Regions from separate parts of the Methylobacterium sp. Leaf85 genome, predicted to be linked through region 1. Evidence: predicted binding sites of a transcription regulator. Region 1 holds the regulator's gene; each other region holds the start of a gene.
The links. The regulator LexA, encoded in region 1, represses DNA repair genes until DNA is damaged. The targets are predictions, from matches to a motif close to TGTTCNNNNTGTGTTCNG.

Region 1 (10,781 bases):
GAGCCCGTTGAGATTCTCGAGCTTCGCGAAATCGAATCGGGCAGCCGAGCGGCCGATCGACTTCAGGTCGAAGGCGGCGATCATCTCCTCGGTCGAGAACACCTCCTGATCGCCATGGCTCCAGCCCAGGCGGACGAGGTAGTTGCGTAAGGCCGAAGGCAGGTAGCCAAGGTCGCGATAGGCGTCGACACCGAGTGCTCCGTGACGCTTCGACAGTTTGGCGCCGTCAGCCCCGTGGATCAGCGGGATATGCGCCATGATCGGCGCGGACCAGCCGAGCGCGTCGTAGATCTGTCCCTGCCGGGCGGCGTTGGTGAGGTGGTCGTCACCGCGAATCACGTGGGTCACGCCCATGTCGTGATCGTCGACGACGACGGCGAGCATGTAGGTGGGGTTACCGTCGGAGCGCAGCAGGACGAGATCGTCGAGATCCTTGTTGGCCCAGGTCACGCGGCCCTGGACCTGATCTTCCACCACCGTTTCGCCGTCGGACGGAGCGCGCAGGCGGATCACCGGCTTAACACCGGCCGGTGCCTCGGCCGGATCGCGGTCGCGCCAGCGGCCATCGTAACGCATCGGGCGGCCTTCGGCGCGCGCGGCCTCGCGCATGGCGGTGAGCTCGTCCGGCGTCGCATAGCAGTGATAGGCGTTGCCCGAGGCGAGCAGGCTTTCCGCGACCTGGCGGTGCCGATCCGCGCGGGCGAACTGGTATACGACGTCTCCGTTCCAATCCAGGCCGAGCCAGCGCAACCCTTCGAGGATCGCGTCGATGGCGCCCTGGGTGGAGCGCTCCCGGTCGGTATCCTCGATCCTCAGCAGCATGCGACCGCCGAAATGGCGGGCATAGAGCCAGTTGAAGAGCGCCGTGCGCGCTCCCCCGATATGCAGGTACCCCGTGGGGGAGGGGGCAAAACGCGTAACGACGGGTGACGACATCGGGCGGCTAAACTTGTGCGTGAAGGTGGGAGGGCGGATCGACCGGCCCGGATCGGCGCATGTAGCATGCGTTTGCGGTGACGTTAAGAAAACGTGGCGCCGAGTCGCGAGGCGGAGGCGGTGCCGCTCGTGCGGGCTCTCTCCAAAAGGGTGAGCCCTGAGGGAGACGCAGCGGCAGATGGCCCAGGCCAGCGCGCGAGCAAAGGGCGCGACGTTTTCGGGCCTGGCCCGTCCGCGATCCCCGTCGGCTATGGTAGAGGCGGCAAAACGCTGGTTCGCCGGCGGGCTCGCGGAGGAATCCGAACAGCGCCGCCTGTTTCCGTGGCTCGCCGTCGCATTCGGCCTCGGCATTCTCGTCTGTTTCACCGCCACCAACGGCGAGCCATCGCTGGCGGCACCGCTCCTCGTGGCGCTCGCCCTCTCGGCCGCCGTACCGTTCCTCGGTTCAAGGCCCGTCGCCCTCGCTCTGGTTCTCGGACTCGCCGCGTCCTTCCTCGGCTTCTCGGCCGCTGTGTTGCGCCTGCGGATCGTGGCGGCGCCCGTCCTGGCCCGGACGACCATCGCGCCGCTCACAGGCCTTGTGGAAGCCCTCGACGAGCGGGAGGTCGGTGCGCGGCTCATCGTCCTCGTGGAGAGTTTCGGCACCCTGACGCCGGATCGCCGGCCGACGCGGGTTCGCGTGTCCTACAAAAAGGCGCTCACCCTGAAGCCCGGCGATTACATCTCGGCGACGGCGCGGCTCCTGCCCCCGCCCGAGGCGGCCCGGCCCGGCGGATACGATTTCGCGCGCGATGCCTACTTTCGCGGGATCGGCGCCGTCGGCTCTCTCGTGGGCAAGATCGAGGTGAAGCCTCCGCCGAGACCCTTGCCCTGGCAGGTCTCGCTCGCCGCTGCCGTGGACGATGCGCGCAACGCGCTGACCCGGCGGATCACCGATGCCAATGGCGGGCAGGCCGGCGCGGTGGCCGCGGCCCTGGTGACGGGCAAGCGCGGCCTCATCAATGCCGAGACCAACGATGTCCTGCGCGCGGCGGGGATCTACCACGTGGTCTCGATTTCCGGGCTCCACATGGTACTCGCCGCCGGAGTGGTGTTCTGGCTCGTTCGCGCGCTCCTCGCCCTCGTCCCGGGCCTCGCCCTCATCTGGCCGATCAAGAAGATCGCCGCCGGTTTCGCCATGGTCGGCGTCACCGCCTATTGCGTCTTCTCGGGCTGGGACATCGCCGCCGAGCGATCGCTCATCATGACCCTCGTGATGCTGGGCGCGATCCTCGTAGATCGTCCCGCGCTCAGCATGCGCAACCTCGCCCTGGCCGCGCTGATCGCCCTCGCGCGCGAGCCCGACGGGCTACTCGGCCCGAGCTTCCAAATGTCCTTCGGCGCGGTGGCCGGCCTCATCGCCTGCGCGGGCACGCTCAATCGTTGGATGCCGCCACGCGAAGGCGCCAGTCTCTTGGCCCGCGCATGGCGGTTCCTCACCGTCGCGGTCCTCGGCACCTTGGCGACGACCATGGTCGCCCAGATCGCGACGGCGCCGTTCGCGACCTATCATTTCCAGACCGTCCAGCCGTTCGGCATCGTCGGCAACGCGCTGACCTTGCCCCTCGTATCTCTGGCGGTGATGCCGGCGGCGGTGCTCGGAATCCTCGCCTATCCCTTTGCCCTCGATCAGCCGGTCTGGTGGGCGATGGGGCTCGCGGTACGGGGGATGCTCACGATCTCCGGGTGGATCAGCGGGTTTGGCCACGCCACCCTCGTCGTGCCGGCCTATGGCAGCACGGCCCTCTGCCTGCTGGCCCTCGCCCTGCTCCTGCTGACGCTCCCCGTGTCGGGGCTGCGCTGGATCGGCCTCGCTCCGGCCGCCCTCGGCATCGCGCTCGCCGCCACGCCACCTCGCTACGACCTCTATATCGACCGGGAGGGTGGGGGCGCGGCCCTGCGCGACCCAGACGGCCGGCTCGCAATCCTCGGAAACCCGCCCGCCTTCGTCCTCGAACAATGGCTCAAGGCGGACGGCGATTCTCGGAAGGCCGGTGCCGTATCCGTCTCCACGAAAGGCCGTTGCGATGCGGTCGGCTGCACCGCAGGGACGGAGACACGGCGCATCGTGGCGCTCGTCAAGGACAAGCGAGCCTTTACCGAGGATTGTGAGAGGGCAAGCATCATCATAGCCCGCCGCGACGCTCCCAAAGGATGCCGCGTCGGCCTCATCGTCGATCGGGCGTTCCTGGCGGAGCGGGGGGCGACAGCAGTTCGCTTCGGGCCGGACGGTCCTGTCGCGACATCGGCACGCTCGCCGAACGTCCGGCCTCCGTGGCGGCGGGTCATGGCCGAGGCCTCGCCTGTGCACTCGACACCGGCCGAGACCGCGAAACTACAGGATCCCGAGATCGACGAAGGCGATCCATTGCCGGACACACCCTCGGACCGGCCTCAGTAGCGGCGGACGAGGCTGACCAGGCGACCCTGGATCTGTACACGGTCGGGACCCAGCACCCTCGTCTCATAGGCGGGGTTGGCGGCCTCCAGGGCGATGGAGGAACCGCGACGACGCAGGCGTTTCAGGGTGGCTTCCTCATCGTCGATGAGGGCCACGATGATGTCCCCCGTATTCGCGGTGTCCTGCTTCTTGATCACCACCAGATCGCCATCGAGAATACCCGCTTCGATCATCGAATCGCCGCGCACCTCGAGGGCATAATGCTCGCCCCCCGACAGGAAGTCGGGAGACAACGTGACCGAGTGACTTTGGTTCTGGATCGCCGAGATCGGCGTACCGGCCGCGATCCGACCCATGACCGGGATGGTGATGGCCCGTCCGCTCTCGTCCTGAGCCTGGGTCGTCGGCGGGCGCATGGATGGCGTCGCCTTGGACCGTCCGCCTTCGACGACGCTGGGCGTAAAGCGGCGGACTTCGCCGGCGGGAGCCGGCTTCGGCGCGGGGGCGCCGGTCAGGCTTTCGGGCATCCGGATCACCTCGATCGCCCTGGCCCTATTCGGCAGGCGCCGCAGGAACCCGCGCTCTTCAAGGGCCGTGATCAGCCGGTGGATGCCCGATTTCGACTTGAGATCGAGCGCGTCCTTCATCTCGTCGAACGAGGGCGGGACACCACTCCCCTGCATCCGTTGCTGAATGAATTGGAGAAGATCCAGCTGCTTACGCGTCAACATACAGATCACTCTTCCACTGAAGCCAATGGCCGCGACTAACGCCGCTGAAACAAAACACGAACACGGTAGACGTTCTGGAAGTGTTCTGCAAGGGTTCCGTTAACGCGGTGGTAGAGTTTGTTCCTGGGCGGACATTCGCCGGCATCCCGGCGCCGGAGCCCGGCTGGCGGTTCGCGCCTCGCAAGTCGGCTCCATCCCGACGACATCCCACCCCGAGGGCCGATCGCCTCGGCGTGGTCGTTCAATAGCGACGGTGCTACCGGTCGCTGGCTTCGCCGCAGAATCGGGGATTCGTTTCGATCACTGTGACGGATCGGCGAGCCGATACAGACGCTTCGATCCGACCGAAGCCGGCTGTCTCGTCTCGTTCGCCGACATTGGCGGTCGCAGCGACCGGAAACCGGCGACGATGCCGTTCAGTCGAGATAGTCGCCGTACTTCTCGACATGGTTGGCCAGGCCGAGGCCGTGCTCGCGCACCAGGCGTTCGGCAAGTTCCGCGTCGCGCGCCTCCAGCGCCTTGATGATCGCCACGTGTTCCTTGATCGAGTTGGCGGCACGGTCGCCCTGGCGCATGGCCGTGTTGCGGATGCCGCGAACGTGCATGAGCAGATTGCTGGTGATATCCTTGATGACGTCGCACTGGCCCAGCGAAATGATCTTCTGGTGGAAGCGGATATTGGCTTCCGAATACTCGTCGAGATGATCCGACGGACGACCCTCGTAAAATTCCGGGAAATGCTCGCGCAGGCAGTGTAACTGCTCGTCTGTGGCTCGCTCGCAGGCGAGGCGAGCGGCCATGCTCTCCAGGGCCGACCAGGCCTGGATCATGCTGACGATCTCCTTCTTCGACTTCTTGATCACGAAGACGCCGCGCCGGGCCTCGAACCGTACGAAACCTTCCTGCTCGAGTACCGTCAGCGCTTCGCGCACCGGGGTGCGGCTCACTCCCAGGTTGAGAGACAGCTTCCTCTCGTCGAGCCTCACCTCCTCGCGCTGATTATAGATGTTCATATTCGTGATTGCTTCCTTGAGCGCGTCGTAGGCCAATGCACGCAAGCTCGAAGTCGCAACGATGGGCTTTACTTGAAACGTATCCGTCTTAACCATTTTCGACACCTAGAATGATTTCAACTCGCACACAGGGTCGAGCACACTTGGTGTGAAGCATGCCAAACCCGCGTTCAAAATACAAGGAACGCTTCGGGGCAAAGAAATCCTTCAACACAAGAATAGTGGCATCTCTTGTCCTAGCAATCCGGAGGACATGCATTCGGTCGTTGGAGCCGCGTCGATGCCGCACTCGCCATCGTCTCGTTCGTTTCAGTGCCGCGCATTCGCTGAAGCCCGACCAAACCGGCAAGATCATGCAAAACCGTTTGACAGTTGGTATTTGGTATGCCACCAATTGTCGAGAGATGCGGAGGGTTATCCGACTGTAACGCGGCCTGAGCGCGGTCGTGATGAGGCTTCGGCGGATTGGCGGTGGCATCACAGCACGCTGTCGACGTAGGGACACGCATTATAACGCATTACGTTCCGTAGCCCTTCGGTCGGGAGGTTTACGGACGGTCTTCAAGATAAGCATGAGCTGTTTGCTTGAGGAGGTCATAATTTTTTCGGTCTGACTTAAGAAAAATACGGGTTCGCCGAGACGTGCGGCCGTGGACGCCCCCGCCGCCCCACGATGGGGACGTCACCTCATCGGCTCGCCTGCCCAGCGGGTCACAAATCATAACAAAACAGCAAAGAACCAGGGAGAGAACACGATGTCCGCTTTGGCCCAGAGAATCGATGTCGACGTATCGGCGGAGCCTGAGCTCACCGATGGCTTTCATCTCGTCATCGATGCGTTGAAGCTCAACGATATTCATACGATCTACGGTGTTCCCGGTATTCCGATCACCGATCTCGGTCGTCTCGCCCAGGCTGCGGGCATGCGTGTCATCTCCTTCCGCCATGAGCAGCATGCCGGCAATGCGGCCGCCATCGCGGGCTTCCTCACGAAGAAGCCCGGCATCTGCCTCACGGTTTCGGCCCCCGGCTTCCTCAACGGTCTGACGGCGCTCGCCAACGCAACCACCAATTGCTTCCCGATGATCCTCATCTCCGGCTCGTCCGAGCGCGAGATCGTCGACCTGCAGCAGGGCGATTACGAAGAGATGGACCAGCTCGCCATCGCCAAGCCCCTCTGCAAAGCGGCCTTCCGCGTGCTTCATGCCGCCGATATCGGCATCGCCGTCGCCCGTGCCATCCGCGCGGCGGTGTCCGGCCGCCCGGGCGGTGTCTATCTCGACCTGCCCGCCAAGCTCTTCTCCCAGGTTATGGAGGCCGAGGCCGGCGCCAAATCCCTGGTCAAGGTCATCGATGCGGCCCCGGCCCAGCTGCCGGCCCCCTCCGCGATCAAGCGCGCACTCGATGTCCTGAAGAGCGCCAAACGCCCCCTCATCGTTCTCGGCAAGGGCGCGGCTTATGCGCAGGCCGATGACGAGGTCCGGGCTCTCGTGGAAACCAGTGGCATCCCCTACGTGCCCATGAGCATGGCCAAGGGCCTCCTGCCCGACACCCATCCGCAATCGGCGGGTGCCGCCCGTTCGCTCGTCCTCAAGGAGGCCGACGTCGTCCTGCTGTTGGGCGCGCGCCTCAACTGGCTGCTCTCGCACGGCAAGGGCAAGACCTGGGGCGCCCCCGGCTCCAAGAAGTTCATCCAGATCGACATCGAGCCGAAAGAGATGGACTCCAATGTCGAGATCGTGGCCCCCATCGTCGGTGATATCGGCTCCTGCGTCTCAGCGCTCCTCGACGGCATGAAGGGAGACTGGCAGGCCCCGCCGACATCCTGGACCGATGCCATCTCCGCCAAGAAGGAGGAGAACCTCGGCAAAATGGCGTCGAAGCTGCGCAAGAACTCGACGCCGATGGACTTCCACGGCGCGCTCGGCGCACTGAAGACCATCATCGCCGAGCGGCCCGACGCGATCCTGGTCAACGAGGGCGCCAACACCCTCGATCTGGCGCGTGGCATCATCGACATGTACCAGCCGCGCAAGCGTCTCGATGTCGGCACCTGGGGCATCATGGGGATCGGCATGGGCTTCGCCATCGCCGCCGCCGTGGAAACGGGCAAGCCCGTCCTCGCCGTCGAGGGCGACAGCGCCTTCGGCTTCTCCGGCATGGAGGTGGAGACCATCTGCCGTTACAACCTGCCGGTCTGCATCGTCGTGTTCAACAACAACGGCATCTATCGCGGCACCGATACGGACCCGACCGGCCGCGATCCGGGAACGACGGTCTTCGTCCGGGATTCCCGTTACGATAAAATGATGGAGGCCTTCGGCGGCGTGGGCGCCAACGCGACGACGCCGGACGAGCTCTCCCAGGCCGTCAACGCAGCCATGGATTCGGGTCGCCCGACGCTCATCAACGCAGTGATCGACCCCCAGGCCGGCACCGAGAGCGGCAATATCGGCAGCCTCAACCCGCAAAGCGCAGTGAAAAAGAAGAAGTAGGCCGTCGGTCCGTCCGGCCGCTCCCGCGTCAGCGATGCAGGAGCGGCCGGCGCCCATATCCGCCGAACGCCCTTCAACGCGGAAGAGTCCTATGAATGCCCTCGAAGGCGTGAAGATCCTCGACTTCACCCATGTCCAATCCGGCCCGACCTGTACCCAGCTCCTGGCCTGGTTCGGCGCGGACGTGATCAAGGTCGAGCGTCCGGGCGTTGGCGACGCGACACGCCAGCAGCTTCAGGACATTCCCGATGTGGACAGCCTCTATTTCACGATGCTGAACCACAACAAGCGGTCGATCACCCTCGACACCAAGAACCCCAAGGGGATCGAGGTGATGTGGCGTCTGGTGAAGGAGTGCGACGTTCTCGTAGAGAACTTCGCGCCGGGCGCTCTCGCCCGGATGGGCCTGACCTGGGAGGCGATTCATGAAGCCAACCCGCGCATGATCCTCGCCTCGGTGAAGGGGTTCGGACCGGGCGCCTACGAGAATTGCAAGGTCTACGAGAACGTCGCCCAATGCGTGGGAGGTGCCGCCTCCACCACGGGGTTCCGCACGGATATCCCGATGGTGTCCGGCGCTCAGATAGGAGATTCCGGCACCGGCCTTCATCTGGCCCTCGGCATCGTCACGGCGCTCTACCAACGGACCCATTCAGGCCTTGGACAGAAGGTCGATTGCGCCATGCAGGATGGCGTCCTCAACCTCTGCCGGGTCAAGCTGCGCGACCAGCAGCGGCTGGAGCGCGGGCCGCTCGAGGAATACAGCCAGTACGGGGAGGGCATCGGTTTCGGCGATTCCGTGCCGCGCGCGGGTAACGATTCCGGTGGCGGCCAGCCGGGTCGCATCCTGAAGTGCAAGGGCTGGGAGACCGATCCCAACGCCTACATCTATTTCATCGCGCAAGGCGCGGTCTGGGAGCCGATCTGCGACGTCATCGGCGAGCCGACCTGGAAGACGCATCCCGATTACGCGACACCGAAAGCGCGCCTGCCGCATCTGAACGAAATCTTCACGCGGGTCGAAGCCTGGACGATGTCGAAGACCAAGTTCGAGGCGATGGAAACGCTCAACGCGCTGCACGTCCCCTGCGGCCCAATCCTTTCGATGAAGGAGATCGCGGAGGACGAGTCGCTGCGAAAATCCGGCACCGTGGTCGAGGTCGACCATCCGGAGCGCGGGAAATACTTGACCGTGGGAAACCCGATCCGACTTTCGGCGAGTCAGGTCGAGGTCAAGCGCTCGCCCCTGCTGGGCGAGCATACCGACGAGATCCTGCGCGACGTCCTCGGCTATTCCGAGAACGATCGGCTCAAGATCTCGGAATCAGGGGCGATCGGCGCAGTCCAGAGGATCGCCGCCGAATGATCCGCTCCTGAACGAAGCGCGAGCCGATTGTCTCAACATCCCGGCTCGCGTGCACGACGTGAAACTCCTCCCGACTCAGCGCGGTGTAGGCCTCGGGTCCGATGCCGCGCTCTTTCGTTCAGGGGCAGTCGATCAGGCAATGCCGGTGAAGCGTCCGGCCGAACCGCCCACGTAACCGCGGCTCTCGGAACCGGTCTTGTCGGGGCGCACCGACAGGAGATCGGCGGCTTTCACCACGAGAACGACCTGAAGAGCGATCATGCAGAGAACGGCGGCGAAGATAGTGACGAGCATAGTGGGCTCCCGATGGCGCGTTGCAACATCGTGATGCCATGGTGCAGCGCAAGCTGATATATCACATTCCTTCGACCAGGCATGTCTCAGACGCATGCGGAAGTTGGTTGCAGCCGGGAGCCGGCGTCGGGCGCATCCGCGAAAGGCACTTTCTCATGTGATCCCGGGACTGAGAGGCATTCGCCGGCCGACAGTCAGGACCTGGCCGCGTCGCCCCATCGGCCCAGCGTGTGGGTGTCCTCCGGTCGAAGCCATTCTCCTGGTTCCGCGATGGCCGGACACTGGTCCGCTACGCCCATAAGGGCCAAGGCCGCGTGCAGGTCAGGGTCCTCGGCCGCGCGTGAGACGGCGTCCGCGGAGAGATGGGACAGGCGGCTGCTTTCGAGCCGCGCATAGACCCGCCCCGTTCCGTGATCGGCGAATCGGATCGTCGTCATCCGGCGAACGCAGTCGCGCAGGAAGCTCATGTTCTGTTGAGCTTCCATCGAGCCGGCGGCGGCATAGACCTCGTCGGCCGACCGCGCGGAGACATCGATCTTGCGGTACCTATCGATGTCGAAAATAAGTTTCAGGTCGAGGATTGTCATCGCGCCGTTGATGCCGAAGGCAACCGTTCTCGGCCGCTCACCCTCCGGCACGCTGTTGTCGAGGAACTCGAAATGGACCTGCTTGTCCGTTCTCAGCGCCCAGGTGAAAAACAGGCGCGGCATGCCGGTATAGGCTTCGACATTGTGGGCGAGCAGATCCTCCACCGCCTTGTAGCGGCCGAACTGCTCGCCGCGCTTCCAAGCCCGCTCCACCGTCGCCTCCGGCGGCGTGATCATGAACTGCATGTAGACGCTGTGACCGAAGCGGGTGAGGAGCTGGCTGCCGCTCTCGGCGCCGGCATCGACGGTGAAGCTGTCGAAACGAAAGCGGTCGATGAGGAGATGCGAGATGCGGCCTTCGGCGGCCTTCACCGCCATATGCCGGTCGAGCTTGCGATCGATGATCTCGACCTCTCGCCCTGTCAGGGTCCCGGCATAGCGCCGGGCCGGGCCGAGGCTTTCGTAATCGAGCAGGAACTTGCGCCAGACGTCGGGCGTGATCACCGCGAAATCCGATTCATCGAGCCCGAGTCGCCCGGCAAGCGCCCGCTGATAGGGCCGGATCGTGCTCTTGCCCGATGCCGAGGCACCCTTGACGTTCATGACTACCGGCCGGATCTGGGCCTTCAACACATGGTAGCTTTGGCTGGCGACGACATCGCGAACCCATGGCTCGATCAGCTGTCCGATCCGCGTGCTGCCATGCTGGTTCGAAACGAGCGTGCAGGCGAGACGTGAGAGAAGCGCCTTGTCGCGGATAAGGAAACCGCGCCGGCTGATGATACTCGTCACCACCTGACGCAATGCCGTGCAGGTCGCCGCCTCGATGGGTTCAGGCGCTGCCGCACATCGGGCTTGCCATGCGTCGAGATGCAGGAGTGCAGACTGCTCCGGTGTGAGAGTTACTCCCCGGCACCCT
Region 2 (10,781 bases), on a different contig from region 1:
GGCGCGGGCCTTGTCCATCTCGATCCGTGCGCGACGCCGCTGGCGCTCGATCTGATCCGCCTCGAACAGCTCGATCTTGTCGAGCTCGCGCTGGAGGACCACGGCGGCGAGGCCGTTGGTCAGCGGGCCGGCATCGACGCTGCGCTCGGGTTTGCTGAGCGGGCCGGAATAGGCGAGCTGCACCGCCGGAACCCCGCCCGTCCAGCCCTTCGGCGATCCGCCTCCCGTCAATGTCCCGCGCGCATCGAACCGCCCGGTATTCAGGTCGATGGCGAGGGTGCCGGCCCAGCGCGGTCCACCGAGATCGAAGGCGAGGGGGGCCGCGCGGAGCGACCCGCCGGAGAGGGTCGCGGGCGCCTTCACGGTCCCCTTCACCGGCATCGGCGCGGCGGCGAGTTCCTCTGTAACGAGGGCCTGGAGCCGTCCGTCCCGCAGCGGATCGTCCTCCGCGAGGGCTTTCACCAGGGCGCGCTCGATCCCGCCCGGATCGCCGCCGGGCAGCACGAGATCGGTCAGGGCGATATCGCCGCTGCCGCCGAGATTGTTCGCCATGTTCACGACGCTCTGGCCCGAGGCACCGAACCGCAGGGTCGCGCTGGCGCGGCCGGAGATCGGCCCCGGACCGACGAGATCGGCGATGGAAGCGTCGCTCAGGCTCCCTTCCCCGGTGAGCGCCGCCGCTCCGCCCTGCCGGGACAGCGTGACGGTCCCCATGAGACGGCCCCCGGCGAGGCGGCCGCTGAGGTCGCGGATCGAGAGGACGCGGTTGTCGAGACGGGCACCGAAGGCCGCGCCCTCTGCGGTGAAGCGTCGGCCGAGTTCGAGCGCGTCCACCCGCACGTCGAGGTCGATGGGCGGCCGGTCCGCGGTCGGGGCCCCGAACCGAGCGCCGTCCCCGGCCTCTTGCTTCTTACCCTCCGGGGGAATCACCAGGGCCGCGGCGAGCCAGGGCAACGACAGCCGCCCCAGCGCCACGCTGCCGAAGATGTCGCCCGCCGGCGACCGGTTGACGTTGGCGAGGATCGTGGCCCCGGCGATCCGCCCGGCCACATCCGCATGGGCATCCCGCCCCGCCCGCGACAACCCCACCAGCAAGTCCGCCGGTAGCGGCGAGGGCAGGGCGGAGGTGCTGCCGGCGAGGAGGAGGAAGGGCGCGATGTCGGGTGTCTTGACCTGGATCTCGCCGGCCTCCGGCGGGGCCTGCCCCGGACCGGGCACGACCGGCTTCACCGTCGAGAGGGTGAGGTCGGCGATGGTGCCGGAGATGTCGAGGCCGAGGGGCGGGACCGCGCCATCCGCTCCGGCCTGTCCGCGTGTCCCGGTGATGCGCAGGGCGGCGGGCTTGCGCAGGGCCGCCATGTCCTCGCGTTCGAACCAGCGCCCGGCGAGCGGGGTCGTCAATCCAAGGGAGAGGCTGTCGATGCGGCCGCTTCGCGACAGCAGGTCGAGGTCGAGGCTGCCGCCCGCCGCGGTCCCGTCGGCGCTGGTGCGCAGGGTGTCGGCGTCCCCGGCCTCGCGCTCCAGGGTCACGGCGAGATCGAGGGCACCGGCCCGGAGGAAGCCGGGGATCATCCGGGCCTCGGCGATCCAGGTCCTGTCGAGGAGGGCGATGAGGGGGGCGGCCACCGGCGCCCACATCCGGCCTGCGATGCGGCCGGACCCGTCAGGGGCGATGCGGCCGGAGAGCTTGGCGTTGGCGCCGGCCACATCCGTGACGTCGAGGCTGCCGACATTGAGGCTCGCTCCGTCCGATTGGATGCTCGCGGCGATGGTCCCATTGCCCGAACGCGCTCCGGCCGGCCCGTAGCGCACGTCCCTCGCCTGGATCGTCAGGCCGATATCGTGGTCGTGGAGGCCGGACAGGGCACTGCCGAAGGAGGGCAGGGCCGCGATGTCGACGCCCTGCGCCGAGAGCTGCGCGTCGAAGCGGCCGCGCCCGCCCGCCTCCGCCTGGGTATAGCGGGCGTTGCCGGTGATCCGCGCCTCGCCGAGGGAGAGCCGCAGGTTGCGCAGCGACAGCGACGGGCTCGCCGTCGAGAGGTCCGCGGATGCCTGGATCGGGCGCCCGTCCATCACCGCGACGGCCGGGCCGCCGAGGCCGAACTTGCGCAGGTACCGTCCGAACCCGTCCGATGCGGTGGCGTCGAGGGAAACGTTGCCCGTGAACCGGAGGGCAGGCTGCGTATCGAGCTCACCGGAGGCGGTGAGGCCGGCCTCGCCCGGTGCCGTCACCGAGAAGCGCCGGAGGGCGAGCCCCCCCGTCCGGTCGAACGTGCCGGAGAGTTGAAGCTTCGTCCAATCGTCGAGACCGAGGGCGACGCTCTCGATGCCGAGATCGAGATCGACCATCATCGGCAACTCGGAATTCGCGCGCGGCATCCCGCGCGCCACAAGGGCCTGTCCTCCCGTGGAGATCAGGAAGGCGTCGAGGTCCAGGCGGCGCGTCTCCAGGGTCAGTGCCGCCCTCCAGGCCCGCAGGTCGATCCGCCCGGTGCCGGCAAGGCGCATGGGCTGACCGCCGGGGTCGATCTCGGCCTTCACGTCGGAGAAGCGCACGATGGGGCCGCGGGCCTTGAACGTCCCGCCCAGCGAGAACGGCAGGTAGGCGCCCGCCACCTGGACCGGCGGCCCGACCACGACCCGTGCTGTGCCTTCCGCCTTCGGGATCATCGCCCGCGGGGCGTCCCCGGTCGCCTCCGGCTCGCCCGCCATCGGGTCGAGGCGGATGCGGGCATCGGCCTCGAAACGCGGATGGGTGTCGCCGCCGCCCGAGATCTTCACCGCGACGCTGCCGTCCTCCGCGGGCTCGCCGGTGGCGACCCGGAAGGCGACCGCGCCGCTCATCCCCTCGATCCGCCAGGGTCCGAGCAGCCGGGGCGCGGAGAGATGCACCGCCTCGGCGCGGACCTGATCGGTGCGGCCGCTCTGCGGCACGAGGGTCGTCAGCACGACCTGCCCGATCGTCAGGTCCTCGATGGCCAAGTCTTGGTCGGCGAGGGTCCGGTAGAGGTCGGCGGGCAGGCGGATCGCGTCGTCGTCGCTGATCGGAAGCTTGATCTCGGCCCGGCCGATCCGCGTCTCGGTGAAGCGGATGTCTCCCGTCAGCAGCGGCGTGAGGCCGATCTCGGCCGCGACGGACTGGAGGTCGAGGGCCGGCTTGTCGGCCTGTCCGCCGATGCGGAGCCGATCGACGCTCAAGCGCGGCGAGGGAAGGAGCCTGACGCCGATCCGCCCTTCGGTCCGTGCGTCGAGGCCGAGGGATCGCCCGATCGCCCGGTCCACCAGCGTGCGGTAGCTTTCCCAGGCCACGAGGGGCGGGACCGCGAGGGCCGCGACGAGGATCAGGATGACGGCGCCCGCCAGCGCGGTCAGGATGTCTCGCACCGTCTTGGTTTCCGCCTCGCTCCGGCCCGGTCTCGGGGCCTGCCATGGGGCGGGCACGTGGTCTCAACCGGACGTCATGCCCGGTTCGTGCCCCCACCCCATGCGGCATAGCACACCGATCCCGGATGCGCGCCAGGGTCGAACCCCGCGGTCAACAGGTGCCGGGCTTCACCCTTGACCGGTCCGATCAGCGGCGCGGGGCGATGCCGGGGCCGATCGGCGCCGGACGGGTGATCTCGTTGCGCTGCATCTGCATGCGGATCTGGTTGTTCTCGAACTGCTGCTGGTGCCGGACGCCGCGAATCTCACTCTGTCTGGAAAGACGGTCGTTGGTCTCGTTCAGCGACCGCGTGCCGGGCGACTGGGCCATGGCCGGAGACAAGGCGAGGCCGCCTGCCAGGGCCGCGAGGGAGAGGACGGACAAGGAACGCGTGCGCATGGCGGAGCCTTCTATGATGACGGCCGGGATATGGTGAGACGACGCCCGACATGAAGCCGGAGTTCCGTTTGCGGGCGAGGGCGGGGCGGCCCCGTTGTCCCGACCCTCGACGCCGTTCGCGTTTTGGTCCAGGGAGGCAGCATGAAACAGCATCCCGACGCAGCGGCGGCGTCCGTGCCGGCGCCGGCCTCCGGCGTGGCGGCCGAGGCCGCGCAGAGCTCCATCGCCGCCCGCGCCATGGCCTCCCTCAGGCCGCAGGGCTCCCCCTATCTCGAAGGGCTGAACCCCGAGCAGCGCCGCGCCGTCGAGACGACCGAAGGGCCGGTCCTCGTCCTCGCGGGCGCGGGCACCGGCAAGACGCGGGTGCTCACCACGCGAATCGCCCATCTGGTCTCGACCGGTAAGGCGCGGCCTTTCGACATCCTGTCGGTGACCTTCACCAACAAGGCCGCCCGCGAGATGAAGCACCGGATCGGTTCCCTCATCGGCCCGGCCGGGGAGGGGATGCCCTGGCTCGGCACGTTCCATTCCATCGGCACCAAGATCCTGCGCCGGCACGCCGAGATGGTGGGGCTGAAATCCGACTTCACGATCCTGGGGATGGACGACCAGCTTCGCCTGATGAAGCAGGTCATCGTCGACCAGAACATCGACGAGAAGCGCTGGCCCGCCCGCGCCCTGTCCTCGGCCATCGACGGGTGGAAGAACCGCGGGCTCCTGCCCGAGCAGGTACCCCCCGGCGAAGCGAGCGCCTTTGCGTTCGGCAAGGGCGGCGCCCTCTACACCGCCTATCAGGCCCGGCTCCTGACCCTGAACGCCGCTGATTTCGGCGATCTCCTGCTGCTCTGCCTGAAGCTGTGGCGCGAGAACCCGGACGTGCTGGCCAATTACCAGCAGCGTTTCCGCTACATCCTGGTGGACGAGTACCAGGACACCAACGTCGCCCAGTATCTCTGGCTGCGCCTTCTGGCCCAGGGCCACCGCAACGTGGCCTGCGTCGGCGACGACGACCAGTCGATCTATGGCTGGCGCGGGGCGGAAGTCGACAACATCCTACGCTTCGAGCACGATTTCCCCGGCGCGATCGTGGTGAGGCTGGAGCGCAACTACCGCTCCACCGGCCACATCCTCGCCGCCGCCTCGGGGCTCATCGCCAGGAACGAGGGCCGCCTCGGCAAGACCCTTCGTACCGAGGACGTCGCCGGCGAGAAAGTGACGGTGTCCGGCGCCTGGGATTCGGAGGAAGAGGCGCGCCAGCTCGGCGAATCCATCGAGAGCCTGCAGGCCAAGCAGCATCCGCTCTCCGAGATCGCCGTGCTGGTGCGCATCTCGGCTCAGATGCGCGAGATCGAGGACCGGTTCGTCCAGCTCGGCCTGCCGTATCGCGTCATCGGCGGCCCGCGCTTCTACGAGCGCGCCGAGATCCGCGATGCCCTGGCCTATCTGCGCGTCACCATGAACCCGGCCGACGACCTCGCCTTCGAGCGAATCTTCAATACACCGAAGCGGGGCCTGGGCGACGCCACCCTGCAGATCCTGCACGGTTATTCCCGCTCGCAGCGCGTGCCGCTGCTCCAGGCGGCGCGCAGCCTGATCGAGACCGACGAGCTGAAGCCCCGCGCCCGCTCCGGCGTCCGCGCCCTGGTGGAGAGTTTTTCGCGGTGGGCGCGGATGGTCGGCACCCAGCCCCATTCCGAGGTGGCCCAGACCGTCCTGGAGGAATCCGGCTACACCGAGATGTGGCAGAAGGACAAATCCGCCGATGCCGCCGGGCGTCTCGAAAACCTCAAGGAGTTCGTGCGCTCCATGGAGGAATTCCCCGACATGGCGGCCTTCCTCGAACACGTCTCCCTGGTGATGGAGGCGAGCGAGCAGGAGGGGGCGGACCGGGTCTCGCTGATGACGCTGCATGCCGCCAAGGGGCTCGAATTCGACACGGTGTTCCTGCCCGGCTGGGAGGACGGCCTGTTCCCGAACCAGAGGGCGCTCGACGAGAGCGGCCGGGCCGGGCTGGAGGAGGAGCGCCGCCTCGCCCATGTGGGCCTGACCCGCGCGCGCAAGCGCGCCAAGCTGTCCTTTGCCGTCAACCGGCGCATCCACGGCCTGTGGTCCTCCACGGTGCCGAGCCGCTTCATCGACGAGTTGCCCGCCGACGCCGTCGACGTGGTCGACGCCCCCGCGCATTTCTCCGCCGGTGCCTCGCGCTTCGACCGGAACCCGGCGCCGTTCGGCTCGTCCTACGGGACGCCGGGCTGGCAGCGGGCGCAGGCCAACACCGCGGGAAACCAGGGGTTCGGAGGCGGGGGTGGGCAAGGTTTCGGAAGATCGTCCTCGCCCGGCCGGAGCAATGGCGGACCGCGCCAGATCGAGGGCGAGCTCGTGGCGAAGTCGACGGGCGCGCCGTCCGCGTTTTCGGATGGTATGCGAGTCTTCCACACCAAGTTCGGCCCCGGCAACGTGGCGGCCGTCGACGGCAACAAGCTGACGGTTGACTTCGATAAGGCCGGCCGCAAGATGGTTCTCGACAGCTTCATCCAGCCAGGGTGAAGCACCCCGCCGGCCGCATGCGACACGTCGTGCGGACCCGGCCGGTTTCGCCCCTCGTGAAGGGCCGTGGTCGAGATGGATGCTTCGTCGTTCCACCATCTCACCTGTCGAAAACTGAAACTCTCCCTCATCTGCGCGTTTCCGAAGCGAAACTCGGACACACGTCCGGGATTTCGTGCCGTCATGCCCCTGTCGCCACCGGAGCGGCATGGTGTGTGCGTGGGTGATTCGTGGCTTGCCGCACCGGGAGCCCGTCACTCATAGGCCAAGTCGTCCACAGGTCGTGGGGCGACATCTGGAACTAAAAGACCTGCCGTCGAATTCTTTCGTTAACGATTGTCAGAGATAGTGTAACAAATCTTATCGAGGGCAGGGCGCGTAGGCAGGTCGAAGATCAGTTGAACCCTAGTTGGCAAGTCCAGTTGGAGTGTTGATCGATGAAAAGACGGCGCACACGACTTGAGCTGGTAGAAGACCGCCCGGTGCGGCTGCACCGCACCCGGTTCGACGACGAGCGTAACTTAGGCCCTATCCAGCCTCTCACCGTCCGACAGGCCGAGTACCTGGATGCCCTCGCCGTCAGCAAGCAGGTCATCGTTCTCGGTCCGGCCGGCACCGGCAAGACCTACATCGCCGGAACCCGCGCCGCGGATCAGCTCCGCCAGCGCCGCATCGCCAAGGTCATCATCACCCGTCCCAACGTGCCATCGGGCCGCTCGCTGGGCTTCTTTCCCGGCAGCTTGGAGGAAAAGATCGCGCCCTGGGTCACGCCGCTGACCGAGACCATGAAGGAGCGCATGGGCGACGCCGCCTACGAGATCGCCATGAAGACCGGCGACATCGAGGTGGTCCCCTTCGAGGTGATGCGCGGACGCACCTTCAAGAACTGCCTCGTGATCCTGGATGAGGCGCAGAACACCACCACCGCCGAGATCAAGATGTTCCTGACCCGCATCGGCGACGATTGCCAGGTCATCATCAACGGCGACGTGTCCCAGACCGACCTGCGCGAGACGTCGGGCCTCAGGACCGTGATCCACCTCGTGAAAAGCCGCATGATGCAGGTTCCCATCGTCGAATTCACCCTCGACGACATCGTCCGTTCTGGCATCTGCGCCGAATGGGTTCGGGCTTTCGAGGAAACGAAACTCTGACTTGAGTGTTATCAGCGGCGGGTCGAACCGGACCCGCCGCACGTCTCGGCGTGCGGCAATCATCTCTCCGGCGCGAGCGGGGGAGATTAATCCGAGCGCCGCGCTCGGGTGAAAGAGAACGGAAACGCCCGATGAAAAAATTGATCTTCGCGCTTGCCATGGTCGGAAGCCTCGGCGCTGGCGCCCTCGCGACAAGCGCTTCGGCCGCTCCCGGCGCCCCGATGGGCGTGACGTCCTCCGAGACCGTCACCCCCGTGCGCATGCACCGTGGGGAGCACCGGATGCATCGCCGCATGCACCGTCGTCACCACATGCGCATGCACCGTAACCACATGCGTCACCGGATGATGCATCACCGTCGCATGCACCGCATGTGATCGCAGCAGCGATCCGAACGACGAAAGGGCCCTGAGGGGCCCTTTTTTTTGGCCTATCGAATTTCCTGGTTCACCGAATCGGACGATCTCGCCGCTCGCGGCCCGTCCCCCGCTGGGTCTCGCAAGACCCTTCGCTGGCCCTGCGGGCCTCCGGGGAGGGGGGCGTTGGCGTGAGGACGGCGGGAGATTTCGATCCCGGCTCCGTTCCCCGGGAAGTGAGGCGCCAGCGGAACCCGATCTGGGATCCCGCCGATAAAGTTGCGACGCGTCTATTCGGCCAAAGCGAGCCTCAGAGCTTCGGCGTCGCCTTCGCGGCACCATCCTTCACCAAACCGTCCTTGGCCGTGGCCTCCTTGGCGGGAACGGCCTTGGCCGCTGGCGGCTTTCCGGCCTTGGCGGGCTCGGCCGCCACCTTGGCCTTCTGCCCGACGGCGCCGGTCACCGTCGGCACCGTGATCGCATGGGCGGTATGGGTGGCCTTGCCGGATTTCGGCGCCGGCTGGATCGTCTCCTGGGCAGCGGCGGCGGCCGGGATCGTGGCGGCGTCGGCTGCAGGGGTCGGCGAGGCCTTGCCGGTGAGGAGACTGCCCAGAACCTTCGTGTAAGAGGGCGAATCCACATCGGCATCGGCCACCATGACGCGCGCTGGCGTCGCGGGCTTCAGCGGTTCGGGTGCCGCGTTCGTCTTGGCGACGACGCTGCCGGGCTTGGTCTTGTCGGAACCCGCCTTGAGGGCCGCCGCGGCGGCCTTGGTCGGGATCGGAGCCTCGGCGGCGGCCAGCATCACCGGACGTCCCTTGGCATCCACCTCGACCTCGCGCTCGCCGGCAGCCAGGCTCTCGGGCCGGCTCACTTCGCCGAGATGGTGGCGGGCGTATTCCTTGGGGTCGTAGGGCGCCTCCGGCTCGTCCTTCTTCGTCAGGTTGGCGAAGGCCAAGGTCGAGGCGGGAGCCTGGGGACGGAAGACCGGGTTCTGGCCGCCGTCGTCATAGACGACCCTGGTCGCCGGCGTGCCCTTGGCGACGAGTTCGGCGATGTCGTGGTTGTCCTTCGCCCGCTTCTCGGCGACGAGCGTGTCCACCTTCGGCGAACACGAGCCGGCGGCCACGTCCTGGCCGCCGAAGACGTAGCGCGTGCCGCAGACGTTCACGCGCGGCTCCTCGCGCAGGGCCTCGAAATAATCCGAGCCTTCCTTCAGGTTCTTCCAGAACGGCGCGTTCGGGTCGTTGCGATACTTGGCGAAGTTCTGCGCCGTCATCCGGAACGGATAGGACTGGAACTGGAACGCGCGCTGCCCGCCGGCGAAGGAATCGCGTGCCAGGGCGTAGAGCTCGCCCATGGACTCGTCGGTCATGGCGAAACAGCCCGAGGACGAGCAGGTGCCGTGCACCATGATGTAATTGCCCGTCCGGCCGTTGGCCCGGTCGTAATTGTTCGGGTAGCCGGTATCGAAGGAGAGGTAATAGGACGAGTTCGGGTTCATCTGCCCCGGCGTCACCGTGTAGAATCCCTCGGGGGCCTGCCGGTCGCCCTGCTTGGTCTTGGGGCCGAGCTGGCCCGACCAGCGGCAGATCGGGAAGGTCTTGAGGAGCGCGTACTGGCCGTTCGTGCCGCGCTTCCACACCTCCATCTCCGCTTCCTTCTTGTAGGCGCGGATCAGGATGGGGTCGTTGGCGGACATGCCCTTCTGGGCCATCAGCGCCAGGGTCTTGGCCGGAACGGGCGTGAGGGCGCGCAACGGCACGCCGCCGCCCATCGAGCCATCCTGGCAGGCGGTGAGGGAGAGAGCGAGCGCAACGACACCGGCAGCCGTAGCCAAGCGTAGAGCCAGCGGGCGCAAAGCCATGGGGAACCCCGTCCTCATACATGCGCTCGCGGGATCTCGCCCGTCGAACGCCACTCCCCAACCCAATAGCGTCGTTAAACTTACCCGGTTGTTACCGCAAGAAGACGCAAATGGCCGGCGTGGCGAGATGTGGATTTCGGTGGCTTCCTTGGTGTGGGCACCACATTGCCGCAAAGTGTCGGTCGGCCTCGACGTTCGGGGGGGCCGGCTGGACGGCAATCGACTTGATTCCGCTGGTATTTCCGGTCCCAGCGCGGAGCGCGTGGAGACATGCCGCCCGGAGCGGCGAGCTCCGAACGGGAGGAAGAAGCGGGGTTTAACGAAACCCTTATCGGTTCCTTGAACCCGATGCGCCAAAACGACGCATAGATAACCGGCTTACAGTTTGCGGCCGATATCGAGGAACTTCGCCGCCCGGCGGTCGCGGATCTCGTCGGGGCTCAGACCGTCGAATTCGGCCAGCGCCTTGGCCACGGCCTTGCCCGTATTGGCGATCGCCGCATCGCGCCCGCGATGAGCGCCGCCGGTGGCCTCCGGGATGATGCCGTCGATGATCCCGAGACGCAGAAGATCCTGGGCCGTGATCTTCATGGCGGTGGCCGCATCCGCCGCCCGGCCCTGATCGCGCCAGAGGATCGAGGCCGCGCCCTCCGGCGAGATCACGCCATAGATCGCGTGTTCCAGCATGAGGACGCGGTTGGCGGTGGCGAGCGCGATGGCGCCGCCCGAACCGCCTTCGCCGATGACCACGGCGACGTTGGGCACGCCGAGTCCGAGGCAGGTTTCGGTGGAGCGGGCAATGGCCTCGGCCTGGCCGCGCTCTTCCGCCTCGATGCCGGGAAAGGCACCGGCCGTATCGACGAAGGCGAGGACGGGAAGGCCGAACCGATCGGCCATCTCCATCAGCCGCACCGCCTTGCGGTAGCCTTCGGGCTTGGCCATTCCGAAATTGTGGCGCAGGCGGCTCTCGGTGGTGGAGCCTTTCTCCTGGCCGAGCACGCAGACGGCGCGGCCCTCGAAACGGCCGAAGCCGG
Region 3 (10,781 bases), on a different contig from region 1:
GCGCCTTCCTGATGAACGCGCATCAGGTCCCCTCCGACCCCACCGCCTATACCGAGATGGGGATGCGGATGCTGCTCATCTGCGCCCAGGCGCTCGTGATTCCGGTCAGCCTCGTGGTCATCGCAGGCCTCGCCGGCGGTCTCGTCCAGCACCCGCTTGTCTTCTCCACCGATGCCCTGATGCCGAAATTCGATCGGATCTCGCCGATGGCGGGCATCAAGCGCATCTTCGGCGTCGAGGCACTGGTCCAGTTCCTCAAGGGGCTCGCCAAGCTGATGCTGGTGGGGGTCGTCGCGAGCACCATCCTGTGGAACGAGCGCGACCGGCTCGAAGTCTTCGCCCGGCTCGATCCGGCGGCGATGCTGCCCGCGATCCTCGGCATCGCCCTCAAGCTTCTCGGCGGCATGCTCGCCATCTTCGTGGTCATCGCCATGGGCGACGCCCTGTACCAGCGCTTCCGCTGGCGCTCGAAGCTGCGCATGACCAAGGAGGAGATGAAGCAGGAGCACAAGGAGAGCGAGGGCAATCCGGAGGTGAAGGGCCGGATGAGGCAGATCCGCGCCTCGCGGGGCAACAAGCGCATGATGGCCGACGTCCCCACCGCCACGGTCATCGTCACCAACCCCACCCACTACGCCGTCGCCCTGCGCTACGAGGCGGGCATGGCGGCGCCGATCTGCGTCGCCAAGGGCGTCGATTCCCTGGCATTGCGCATCCGCGCCGTCGCCAAGGAGCACGATGTGCCGATCATGGAGAACCCGCCGCTGGCGCGGGCGCTCCATGCGACGGTGGAGATCGATTCCGAGATTCCCGCCGAGCATTATCGCGCCGTGGCCGAGGTGATCGGCTTCGTCATGCGGCTGAAGCGCAGGGCGGCGTGAAAGCGCCACGCTTTATGCACCTTTTTTGACGAGACTTGTCCCTAACGTCCGGCGGACACCCTTGCTGCCGACGCGGCCTGGGCGCTAACCGGGATCGCTCGAGGGTGGAATGGCGCCGAGATGGCTGAGGTGAGCGGACCAACGAAACCGGTGTCGAGCGCCATCGACCGGTCGGAAAGGCCTGGGCGGGTCGGGCTGCTCCTCGTCCTGGCCGGACTTCTCGTCGGCGCGGCGGTGGGCCTCTCCTTCGTCGCCAACGAGCAGGCGCAGCCGCTCATCCTGGGGCTTCTCGCCCTGCTCGCCATGGCGGGCGTGTTCTGCCTGTTCGCCCTGGCGATCGGCGCGCTCCAACTCGCGGGCCAGACCGGCCGCGACGACATCACCAAGGCCATCGTCGACGCCTCGCCCGAAGGCGCCATCGTCGTCGAGGATGGCGGCCGCCTGATCTACGCCAACGAGGCCTATCTGCGTATTTCCGGTGGGGAGACCTTTTCCAACCTGCGGCCGGTGGAGCGCGTCTTCGTCGGCTCGCCGGACGTGTCGGAGGCGGTCTACCGCCTCGCCCAGGCGGCCCATGACGGGCGCGGCCATGTGGAGGAGATCCGCATGGCGCCCCCGCCCCAGGGCGAGACCGAGCGCGCCTTCGCCTGGTTCCGCATCGCCGTGCGGGCGGTGGAGCGGCCGAGGCTCCCGGCGACCCTGTGGACGGTCACCGACATCACCCACGAGCGCGAGCGCCAGGAGAACGTCTTCCAGGAGCTCCAGCACGCGATCGATTACCTCGATCATGCGCCGGCCGGCTTCCTCTCCATCGATCCGTCGGGCTCCATCGTCTACATGAACGCGACGCTGGCCTTCTGGCTCGGCTACGACCTCGCCACGGTCGGCTCGGGCGGCCTGCGCCTGCCCGATATCGCGCCCAGCGCCGATGTGCTCACCGCCACCGAGGGACTACCCGGCGAGGTCCGCACGGACCGTTTCGACCTCGACCTGCGGCGCCGCAACGGCCAGCCCCTGCCGACCCGACTCTATCACCGCGTGGCCTTCGGCCAGGACGGCAAGCCCGGGCCGTCGCGCACCTTCGTACTCAACCGCTCGGCCGGGGCCGAGAGCGACGAGCCGCAGCGCGCCGCCGAGGTGCGCCTCGCCCGCTTCCTCAACAACAGCCCCATCGCCATCGCGACCCTCGACCCCACCGGGCGCATCGCGCGCGCCAACGCGTCCTTCGCCAGGCTCTTCGGCGGGACGCCGCGCCAGGCCGTGCCGGACGGGCGCGGCGAACTCGGCACAGAGCCGACCATGTGGGAGGCCCTGGTCGACCGCGACCGGGCCGCCCTCGAGAGCGCCCTGGTGAAGGCCGCCGACGGGACCATCGAGGTGCAACCCATCGAGGTCGCACTGGCGGGGCCGGGGAACCGCTCGGCGCGGGTCTGGCTCAGCCCGGCCGGCGGCGACACCGCGGCTGCGGAGGACGGGTCCTCCCAGCCCGACCGCGAGCGCGTGATCCTCTACGCCCTCGACACCACGGCACAGCGCCAGCTCGAACAGCAGATCGCCCAGACCCAGAAGATGGACACGGTGGGCCAGCTCGCCGGCGGCATCGCGCACGACTTCAACAACGTCCTCCAGGCCATCATCGGCTATTCCGACCTGCTGCTGGCGAGCCACAGGCCCACCGATCCGGCCTTCCAGGACATCATGCAGATCAAGCAGAACGCAAACCGGGCAGCCAGCCTGGTGCGGCAGCTGCTGGCCTTCTCGCGGCGCCAGACCCTGCGCCCGGAGGTGATGAATGTCGGCGAGGCGCTGTCCGACCTGACGCTGCTGCTCAAGCGTCTGCTCGGCGAGCGGGTCGACCTCGACCTCAAGCACGGGCGCGACATCTGGCCGATCAAGGCCGACGTCAACCAGTTCGAGCAGGTGATCGTCAATCTCGCGGTCAATGCCCGCGATGCGATGCCCAATGGCGGGCGCCTGCTCATCCGCACCGCCAACATCCTCGAAGGTCTGGAGAACACCGAGCGCCGGCCAGGCGCACCGGCGGGCGACCACGTCCTGATCGAGGTGCTGGATACCGGCGAGGGCATCCCGCCCGACGTGATGGAGAAGATCTTCGAGCCGTTCTTCACCACGAAGGACATCGGCAAGGGGACGGGCCTCGGCCTCTCCACCGTGTTCGGCATCGTCAAGCAGAGCGGCGGCACCATCGACGTGCAATCGACCGTGGGCAGCGGCACGGCCTTCCGAATCTACCTGCCGCGTCACGAACCGGCCGCCGAGCCCGCCCCCGAGCCCGCCCTCGCATCCGCCGCCCCGCAGAGCAACGCGGAGATCGCCGCCAGCCGGCTCCGGGGAGCACGCGACGTCGAAAAGCCCGGCAGCGGGCAATCCGCCCCGCGCAAACCCTCGCCGGATCATACGGGGCAGGGCGTGATCCTGCTGGTCGAGGACGAGGATCCGGTGCGCGCGGTCAACAGCCGAGCCCTGTCGGCACGGGGCTACACGGTTCTGGAAGCCGCCTCCGGCCTCGACGCCCTGGCCCTCATCAGCGATGTCGACCAGACCATCGACCTCGTCGTCTCCGACGTGGTGATGCCGGAGATGGACGGTCCGACGCTGCTGCGCGAATTGCGCAAGCACCGCCCGGACCTGAAGGTGATCTTCGTCTCCGGCTATGCCGAGGACGCGTTCCGCAAGAACCTCCCCGAGGGCGAGGATTTCAACTTCCTGCCCAAGCCCTTCAGCCTCAAGCAGCTCGTGGAAACGGTGAAGGAGACGATCGCCCGTTAGGGCGACGTTCTCCCACCGAATGATGCGAAATTGGCGCCCGGCACCTTGCGAAAAGAGAACAAACCAAGTACATCATTCGCATCCGAGGCACATTGAGCCTTGAGCTCTCCCCATGCATAAGGATGCCGACGAATGGCCCAGCCCGCGCTGAAAGTTGTGGATTCCCCGATGGTGGACAAGGACAAGGCGAAGGCGATCGATGCCGCGCTGTCCCAGATCGAGCGTGCTTTCGGCAAGGGCTCGATCATGCGGCTCGGCAAGAACGATAAGGTGGCGGAGGTCGAGACCATCTCCACCGGATCGCTCGGCCTCGACATCGCGCTCGGCGTCGGCGGCCTGCCGCGTGGCCGGGTAATCGAGATCTACGGCCCCGAATCCTCGGGCAAGACCACCCTTGCCCTTCACACCATCGCCGAAGCCCAGAAGAAGGGCGGCGTCTGCGCCTTCGTGGACGCGGAGCACGCCCTCGATCCGGTCTATGCGCGCAAGCTCGGCGTCCAGCTCGACGATCTCCTGATCTCGCAGCCCGATACCGGCGAACAGGCCCTGGAAATCACCGACACCCTGGTGCGCTCGGGTGCCATCGACGTGCTCGTTGTCGATTCGGTGGCGGCGCTGACGCCCCGCGCCGAGATCGAGGGCGAGATGGGCGACAGCCAGCCCGGTCTTCAGGCGCGCCTGATGAGCCAGGCCCTGCGCAAGCTCACGGGCTCGATTTCGCGCTCCAAGTGCATGGTCATCTTCATCAACCAGATCCGGATGAAGATCGGCGTCATGTACGGCAGCCCGGAGACGACCACGGGCGGCAACGCGCTCAAGTTCTATGCGTCGGTGCGCCTCGACATCCGCCGCATCTCGACCCTGAAGGACCGTGACGAGGCCATCGGCAACCAAGTCCGCGTCAAGGTGGTCAAGAACAAGGTCGCGCCGCCCTTCAAGCAGGTGGAATTCGACATCATGTTCGGTGAGGGCGTCTCGAAGGTCGGTGAGTTGATCGACCTCGGGGTGAAGGCCGGGATCGTGGAGAAGTCCGGCGCCTGGTTCTCCTATGCGAGCCAGCGCCTCGGCCAGGGCCGCGAGAACTCGAAGGGCTTCCTGCGCGACAACCCGGACATCGCCAACAAGATCGAAGCGGCGATCCGGCAGAATTCCGGCCTGCTCGCAGACAAGATCCTCGAGACGGCCAAGCCCACCGAGGACGATCTGGACGAAGGCGAGGCCTGATCGCCTCGCAGGTCATCGAAGAGGCCGTCGCAGCTCCCTGCGGCGGCCTTTTTTGATGATCGGATCGGTGCAGTATCGATCCGCCCTCCGGCTTGACCTCGACGAGAGCCCGAACGGCTCGCACGCACTACCTTCGCGTGGCCCGCGACGGACTTACGAAGCCACCCTCGAACCGCCATTCCGAGGGGACGCAACGGGCGCCGCGGCCGTTTTGCAGCCCACGTCGTGAAAAAGCGGAACCCACCGCAATCGACCGGGCGTGACTCGACGGTCCGGCCTCCTTATGAGGGCGCAAGCCACGAAGAAGCCTCGGGTCGTCGTCTCGACGGCCCAAAGCGCACGACAGAGTCATTTCACGATGAGCGGCGTCAACGAGATCCGGTCGGCCTTCCTCGACTATTTCGCCAAGGCGGACCACGCCGTGGTGCCGTCGTCGTCCCTCGTCCCCCGCAACGACCCGACCCTGATGTTCACCAATGCGGGGATGGTGCAGTTCAAGAACGTCTTCACCGGCGTCGAGAAGCGGCCCTACAACCGTGCCACCACGGCGCAGAAATGCGTCCGCGCCGGCGGTAAGCACAACGACCTCGACAATGTCGGCTACACGGCCCGCCACCACACCTTCTTCGAGATGCTCGGCAACTTCTCCTTCGGCGATTATTTCAAGCCGCAGGCGATCGAACTGGCCTGGAGCCTGATCACGAAGGAATTCGGCCTGTCGAAGGACCGGCTGCTCGTCACCGTCTATGCGGATGACGACGATGCGGCCGATCTCTGGAAGAAGATCGCGGGTTTTGGCGACGACCGGATCATCCGCATCGGCACCTCCGACAATTTCTGGCAGATGGGCGATACAGGCCCCTGCGGTCCCTGTTCGGAGATCTTCATCGATCAGGGTCCCGGCCTCCAGGGCGGTCCTCCCGGTTCGCCGGACGAGGACGGCGACCGGTTCCTGGAATTCTGGAACCTCGTCTTCATGCAGTACGAGCAGATCGAGCCGGGCAACCGCCTCGCCCTGCCGCGCCCCTCCATAGATACCGGCATGGGGCTGGAGCGCATGGCGGCGATCCTCCAGGGCGTCACCAGCAATTACGACACCGACCTGTTCAAGGCCCTCATCGATGCGGTGAGCCACGCGGTTGGCCGGCCGCCGGAGCCCGGCACCGTCGCTTCCTACCGCGTCATCGCCGATCACCTGCGTTCCGTCTCGTTCCTCATCGCCGACGGCGTGCTGCCGTCGAACGAGGGCCGCGGCTACGTCCTGCGCCGCATCATGCGCCGGGCCATGCGCCACCTCGAACTCCTCGGCTCCCGCGAGCCCGTGATGTTCCGCCTGGTTCCCACCCTGGTCCGCGAGATGGGGCAGGCCTATCCCGAACTGACCCGCGCCGAGAGCCTGATCTCGGAGACCCTGCGCCTGGAGGAGACCCGCTTCCGTCGCACCCTCGAGCGGGGCCTCGCCATCCTCGATTCCGAGAGCCGCACCCTGGTCTCCGGCCAGAACCTGTCCGGCGAGACCGCCTTCACCCTCTACGACACCTACGGCTTCCCCCTCGACCTGACCCAGGACGCCCTGAAGGCCCGCGGCATCGGCGTCGACACCGACGCGTTCGGCCAGGCGATGGAGCGCCAGCGCAAAGCCGCCCGCGCCGCCTGGACCGGCTCGGGCGAGGCCGCCACCGAGACGGTCTGGTACGGCATCAAGGAGCGCGTCGGCGCCACCGAGTTCCTCGGATACGAGACCGAGGGCGCGGAAGGCATCGTCACCGCGCTCCTGCGCGACGGGGCCGAGGTGGAAAGCCTGTCGGCCGGCGAGACCGGCCTCGTATTGCTCAACCAGACCCCGTTCTATGCCGAATCCGGCGGTCAGGTGGGCGATACCGGCCGCCTGTCCGCGTCGGGCTTGACCGCGCGGGTCACCGCCACGGAGAAGAAGCTCGGCGATCTCTTCGTGCATCACGTCACCGTCGACGAGGGGCGGCTGACCCTGGGGCAGGCAGCGGAGCTCACCGTCGATCACGCCCGCAGGTCGGCGATCCGCGCCAACCATTCGGCCACCCATCTTCTGCACGAGGCCCTGCGCCAGGTGCTCGGCGACCATGTGGCCCAGAAGGGCTCGCTGGTCTCGGCCGAGCGCCTGCGCTTCGATTTCAGCCATCCCAAACCCATGGACGAGGCCGAGCTCCGCGCCGTGGAGGACATCGCCAATGCGGTGCTCCTGCAGAACACGCCCGTGGTGACGAAGCTGATGGCCCAGGACGAGGCCGTCGCCTCAGGCGCCCGCGCCCTGTTCGGCGAGAAATACGGCGACGAGGTGCGCGTCGTCTCCATGGGACGCCCGGTCGACGATCGGGGCGAGCTCGCGGAGGAGGGCCGGCTTCCGGCCTTCTCCATCGAACTCTGCGGCGGCACCCATGCGGGCCGCACGGGCGAGATCGGGCAGATCTCGGTGCTCGGCGAGAGTGCGGTCGGCGCCGGCGTGCGCCGCATCGAGGCCCTCACCGCCGGGGCGGCCCGTCGTCACCGCTCCGAGGAGAGCCGCACCCTCGGCCAGATCGCCGGGCTCCTCAAGGTCCAGAGCGCCGATGTCCCCGAGCGGCTGAGTGCGCTCATCGAGGAGCGCCGCCGCCTGGAGCGCGAATTGTCGGACGCCAAGAAGAAGCTCGCCATGGGCGGCTCGTCGGGGAACGACGACGGCATCGTCGAGGTCGGCGGCGTCAAGCTGATGGCCAAGGTCGTCGAGGGCGTCGAGATGCGCGACCTGAAGAGTCTCGCCGATGCCGGCAAGAGCCGCATCGGCTCCGGCATCGTCGCCCTGGTGGGCGTGTCGCCGGACGGCAAGGCCGGCCTCGTCGTCGGCGTCACCGAGGATCTGACCGACCGGTTCGACGCGGTCTCCCTCGTCCGCGCCGGGGCCGGGCATCTCGGCGGCAAGGGCGGCGGCGGACGCCGCGACATGGCCCAGGCCGGTGGCCCGGAGGGAACCGGCGCCCAGGCGGCGATCGACGCCATCGCCCAGGCGCTCTCCGTCAGTTGACGCGCTTCCAAGTCTGGCGCTTGCAGAACACGCTCATCACGCAACCGGCGACCTCGACCACGTTCGGCCCCTTCACCGTGAGACTGCCGGAATAGGTTTTGCCGTCGTTGGGGTTGTAGAGCGAGCCCTCGTAGCCGTCCCCGGACGGGGTCGCCGCGTTCATGATCTGGACGCCGATCAGGCTGCGGGATTGCAGCGAGGCATCCGGGTTCTTGGAATCGAGGCCCTTGCCCGGCACGCTCACCAGGGTGCCGCAATAGCCACCGCCGCAGCGCGCGATCCGAACCTTCGAATCCCCGTTCTCGGTGAGCCAGACCCCGCTCGGGTCGGCCCCCTTCTGGGCGAAGCCCCCTCCCGTCATCGCGATCAGGGCCATGACGGCCACGGCGGATCGCGTTGGCATCGCTGTGAACTTCATCGTCATCCTTCGTCCTCTCGAACGGTTCCGGCGACCGCCGGGGCGGCCCCGCCTCGCGGGAAGCGGGAGTTAGCCCTCCGGCATGGGAGGGGCAAGCGCAGGGTCGAGACCGGCCCGATACGCCACCGCATGCCTTGACAGGGCGCCCCGGCACGCGCCTAGAGACCGCCGAAGTTGAATGGAGAATCGCGATGCGTGTGGTCGAGACACGGATTCCCGCGGTGAAGCGGGTCGTGCCCAATCGCTTCGGCGATGACAGGGGCTGGTTCTCGGAGACCTTCCGGGCCGATGTCCTGGCCGGGGCCGGGATCGCCGACGCCTTCGTGCAGGACAACCAATCCTTCTCCGCCCAGAGCGGGACCGTTCGCGGCCTGCATTTCCAGCTCGCACCGGCGGGCCAGGCCAAGCTCGTGCGCGTCCTGTCGGGCTCCATCCTCGATGTCGCCGTCGACCTGCGGCGCGGATCCGAGACCTATGGACAGCATGTCGCCGTCCGGCTCGACGCCGCCGAGGGCGAACAACTCTACGTCCCGGTGGGCTTCGGCCATGGGTTCTGCACCCTGGAACCCGACACCATGGTCGCCTACAAAGTGTCGGCCTATTACAGCCGCGAGCACGACCGCAATCTGGCATGGAACGATCCGGACTTGGCTATCGACTGGCCGGTCGGCGAGGACGAGGCGGTCTTGTCCGACAAGGACCGCGTGGCACCGTCCTTCGCCGATCTGGGCGCGGTGTTCTGACGTACCGCCCGCCCCCTCGGCGAAGGCACGTCGGAACGACGCGATACCGAACCGCCCATGCGTGACCACCAGGATCTATGAACATGGCCAAATCCCAACGCATTCTGGTCACGGGCGGCTGTGGCTTCATCGGCTCGGCTCTGGTCCTGCACCTCGTCCAGGATCTCGGCCATGAGGTCGCGACCCTCGACGCGCTGACCTATGCGGCCAATCCGATCTCGCTGGCTCCCCTCGATGGCGATCCGCGGCACCGGCTGGTGACCGGCGACATCTGCGATCCCGCCGCCGTACACGCCCTCTACGCCGAGTTCCGGCCTGACGCGGTGATGCATCTCGCCGCCGAGAGCCATGTGGACCGCTCGATCACCGACCCGGGCGCCTTCATCCGCACCAACGTCGTCGGCACGCAGGTGATGCTCGATGGCGCCCGCACCTACTGGGAAAGCCTCGGCGGCGAAGCGAAGGCGGCGTTCCGGTTCCTCCACGTCTCCACCGACGAGGTCTACGGCTCGCTCCCGCCGGACGGGTTCTTCACCGAGGACAGCCGCTATGACCCGCGCTCGCCCTATTCGGCCTCCAAGGCCGCCTCCGACCATCTGGCACGGGCCTGGGGGGAGACCTACGGCCTGCCGGTGCTGGTCACGAACTGCTCCAACAATTACGGCCCCCGGCATTTCCCGGAGAAGCTGATCCCCCTGATGATCCTCAACGCCCTCGAAGGCCGTCCGCTGCCGGTCTATGGCGACGGGCTCAACGAGCGCGACTGGATCCACGTGGAGGACCACGCACGCGGCCTCGTCGCCGTGCTGGAACGTGGATCGCTGGGGGAGACCTACCTTCTCGGCGGCCGCTCGGTGCGCAACAACCTCGCCGTGGTGAAGGCGCTCTGCGCCGCCTTCGACCGGCTGCGGCCGGAGCATGGGCCGCACGAGCGCCTGATCTCCTTCGTGGCCGACCGGCCGGGCCACGACCGGCGCTACGCCATCGATCCCGGCAAGGCCGAGCGGGAGATCGGCTGGACCCCCACCAAATCCTTCGAGGAAGCGCTTGAGGAGACCGTGCGCTGGTATCTCGACAACGAGGCGTGGTGGCGTCCGATCCGCGAGGGCCGCTATACCGGCGAGCGCCTCGGCCTCGGCACGCAAGCGGCGAAGGCTTGAGATGGATATCCTGATCCTCGGCGGGGCGGGCCAGGTCGGCACCGAACTGCAGGCCTCCCGGCACTGGGGCGCGGGCGTGACCCTCGTCGCCCCGACCCGTACCGAACTCGACGTCACCGATGCCACAGCCGTGGCGCGGATCTTTACCGAGCGCACCATCGGGGCGGTGGTGAACGCCGCCGCCTACACCGCCGTGGACAAGGCCGAGTCGGAGGTGGTGGAAGCCTGGCGCCTCAACGCCCTGGCCCCCGCCATCCTGGCGGCCGAGACGGCGCGGCGGGGCATCCCCCTCGTCCACGTCTCCACCGATTACGTCTTCGACGGCGCCGCATCGGGCGCCTATGCGCCGGACGCGCCGATCCGTCCGACCAGCGTCTACGGCGCCAGCAAGGCCGCCGGCGAGATGGCGGTCCGCACCGCCAATCCGCGCCACGCCATCCTGCGTACCGCCTGGGTCGTGAGCCCGCACCGGGGCAACTTCGTGAAGACGATGCTGCGGCTCGCAGCCGAGCGGGATGCGCTGAACGT

Region 2: a site for LexA is predicted at 3,937-3,954, ahead of ASF08_RS00325 (ATP-dependent helicase). Genes of this name have one in related genera too.
Region 3: a site for LexA is predicted at 3,726-3,743, ahead of recA (recombinase RecA). Genes of this name have one in related genera too.

Annotation. Positions count from the first base shown of each region.
Region 1 covers NZ_LMME01000032.1:225,114-235,894, forward strand. Annotated here, with positions in the region: gene gltX (glutamate--tRNA ligase) at 1-936, opposite strand, end outside; gene ASF08_RS18930 (ComEC/Rec2 family competence protein) at 1,115-3,376, shown strand; gene lexA (transcriptional repressor LexA) at 3,370-4,107, opposite strand; gene ASF08_RS18940 (GntR family transcriptional regulator) at 4,524-5,216, opposite strand; gene oxc (oxalyl-CoA decarboxylase) at 5,876-7,615, shown strand; gene frc (formyl-CoA transferase) at 7,707-8,981, shown strand; gene ASF08_RS25410 (hypothetical protein) at 9,114-9,275, opposite strand; gene ASF08_RS18955 (hypothetical protein) at 9,470-10,781, opposite strand, start outside.
Region 2 covers NZ_LMME01000001.1:69,247-80,027, forward strand. Annotated here, with positions in the region: gene ASF08_RS00315 (AsmA family protein) at 1-3,384, opposite strand, end outside; gene ASF08_RS00320 (hypothetical protein) at 3,572-3,823, opposite strand; gene ASF08_RS00325 (ATP-dependent helicase) at 3,965-6,370, shown strand; gene ASF08_RS00330 (PhoH family protein) at 6,808-7,524, shown strand; gene ASF08_RS00335 (hypothetical protein) at 7,656-7,901, shown strand; gene ASF08_RS00340 (L,D-transpeptidase family protein) at 8,191-9,732, opposite strand; gene ASF08_RS00345 (acetyl-CoA carboxylase carboxyltransferase subunit alpha) at 10,126-10,781, opposite strand, start outside.
Region 3 covers NZ_LMME01000012.1:247,076-257,856, forward strand. Annotated here, with positions in the region: gene flhB (flagellar biosynthesis protein FlhB) at 1-881, shown strand, start outside; gene cckA (cell cycle histidine kinase CckA) at 1,002-3,671, shown strand; gene recA (recombinase RecA) at 3,804-4,895, shown strand; gene alaS (alanine--tRNA ligase) at 5,254-7,932, shown strand; gene ASF08_RS09920 (DUF2147 domain-containing protein) at 7,925-8,356, opposite strand; gene rfbC (dTDP-4-dehydrorhamnose 3,5-epimerase) at 8,542-9,093, shown strand; gene rfbB (dTDP-glucose 4,6-dehydratase) at 9,171-10,253, shown strand; gene rfbD (dTDP-4-dehydrorhamnose reductase) at 10,255-10,781, shown strand, end outside.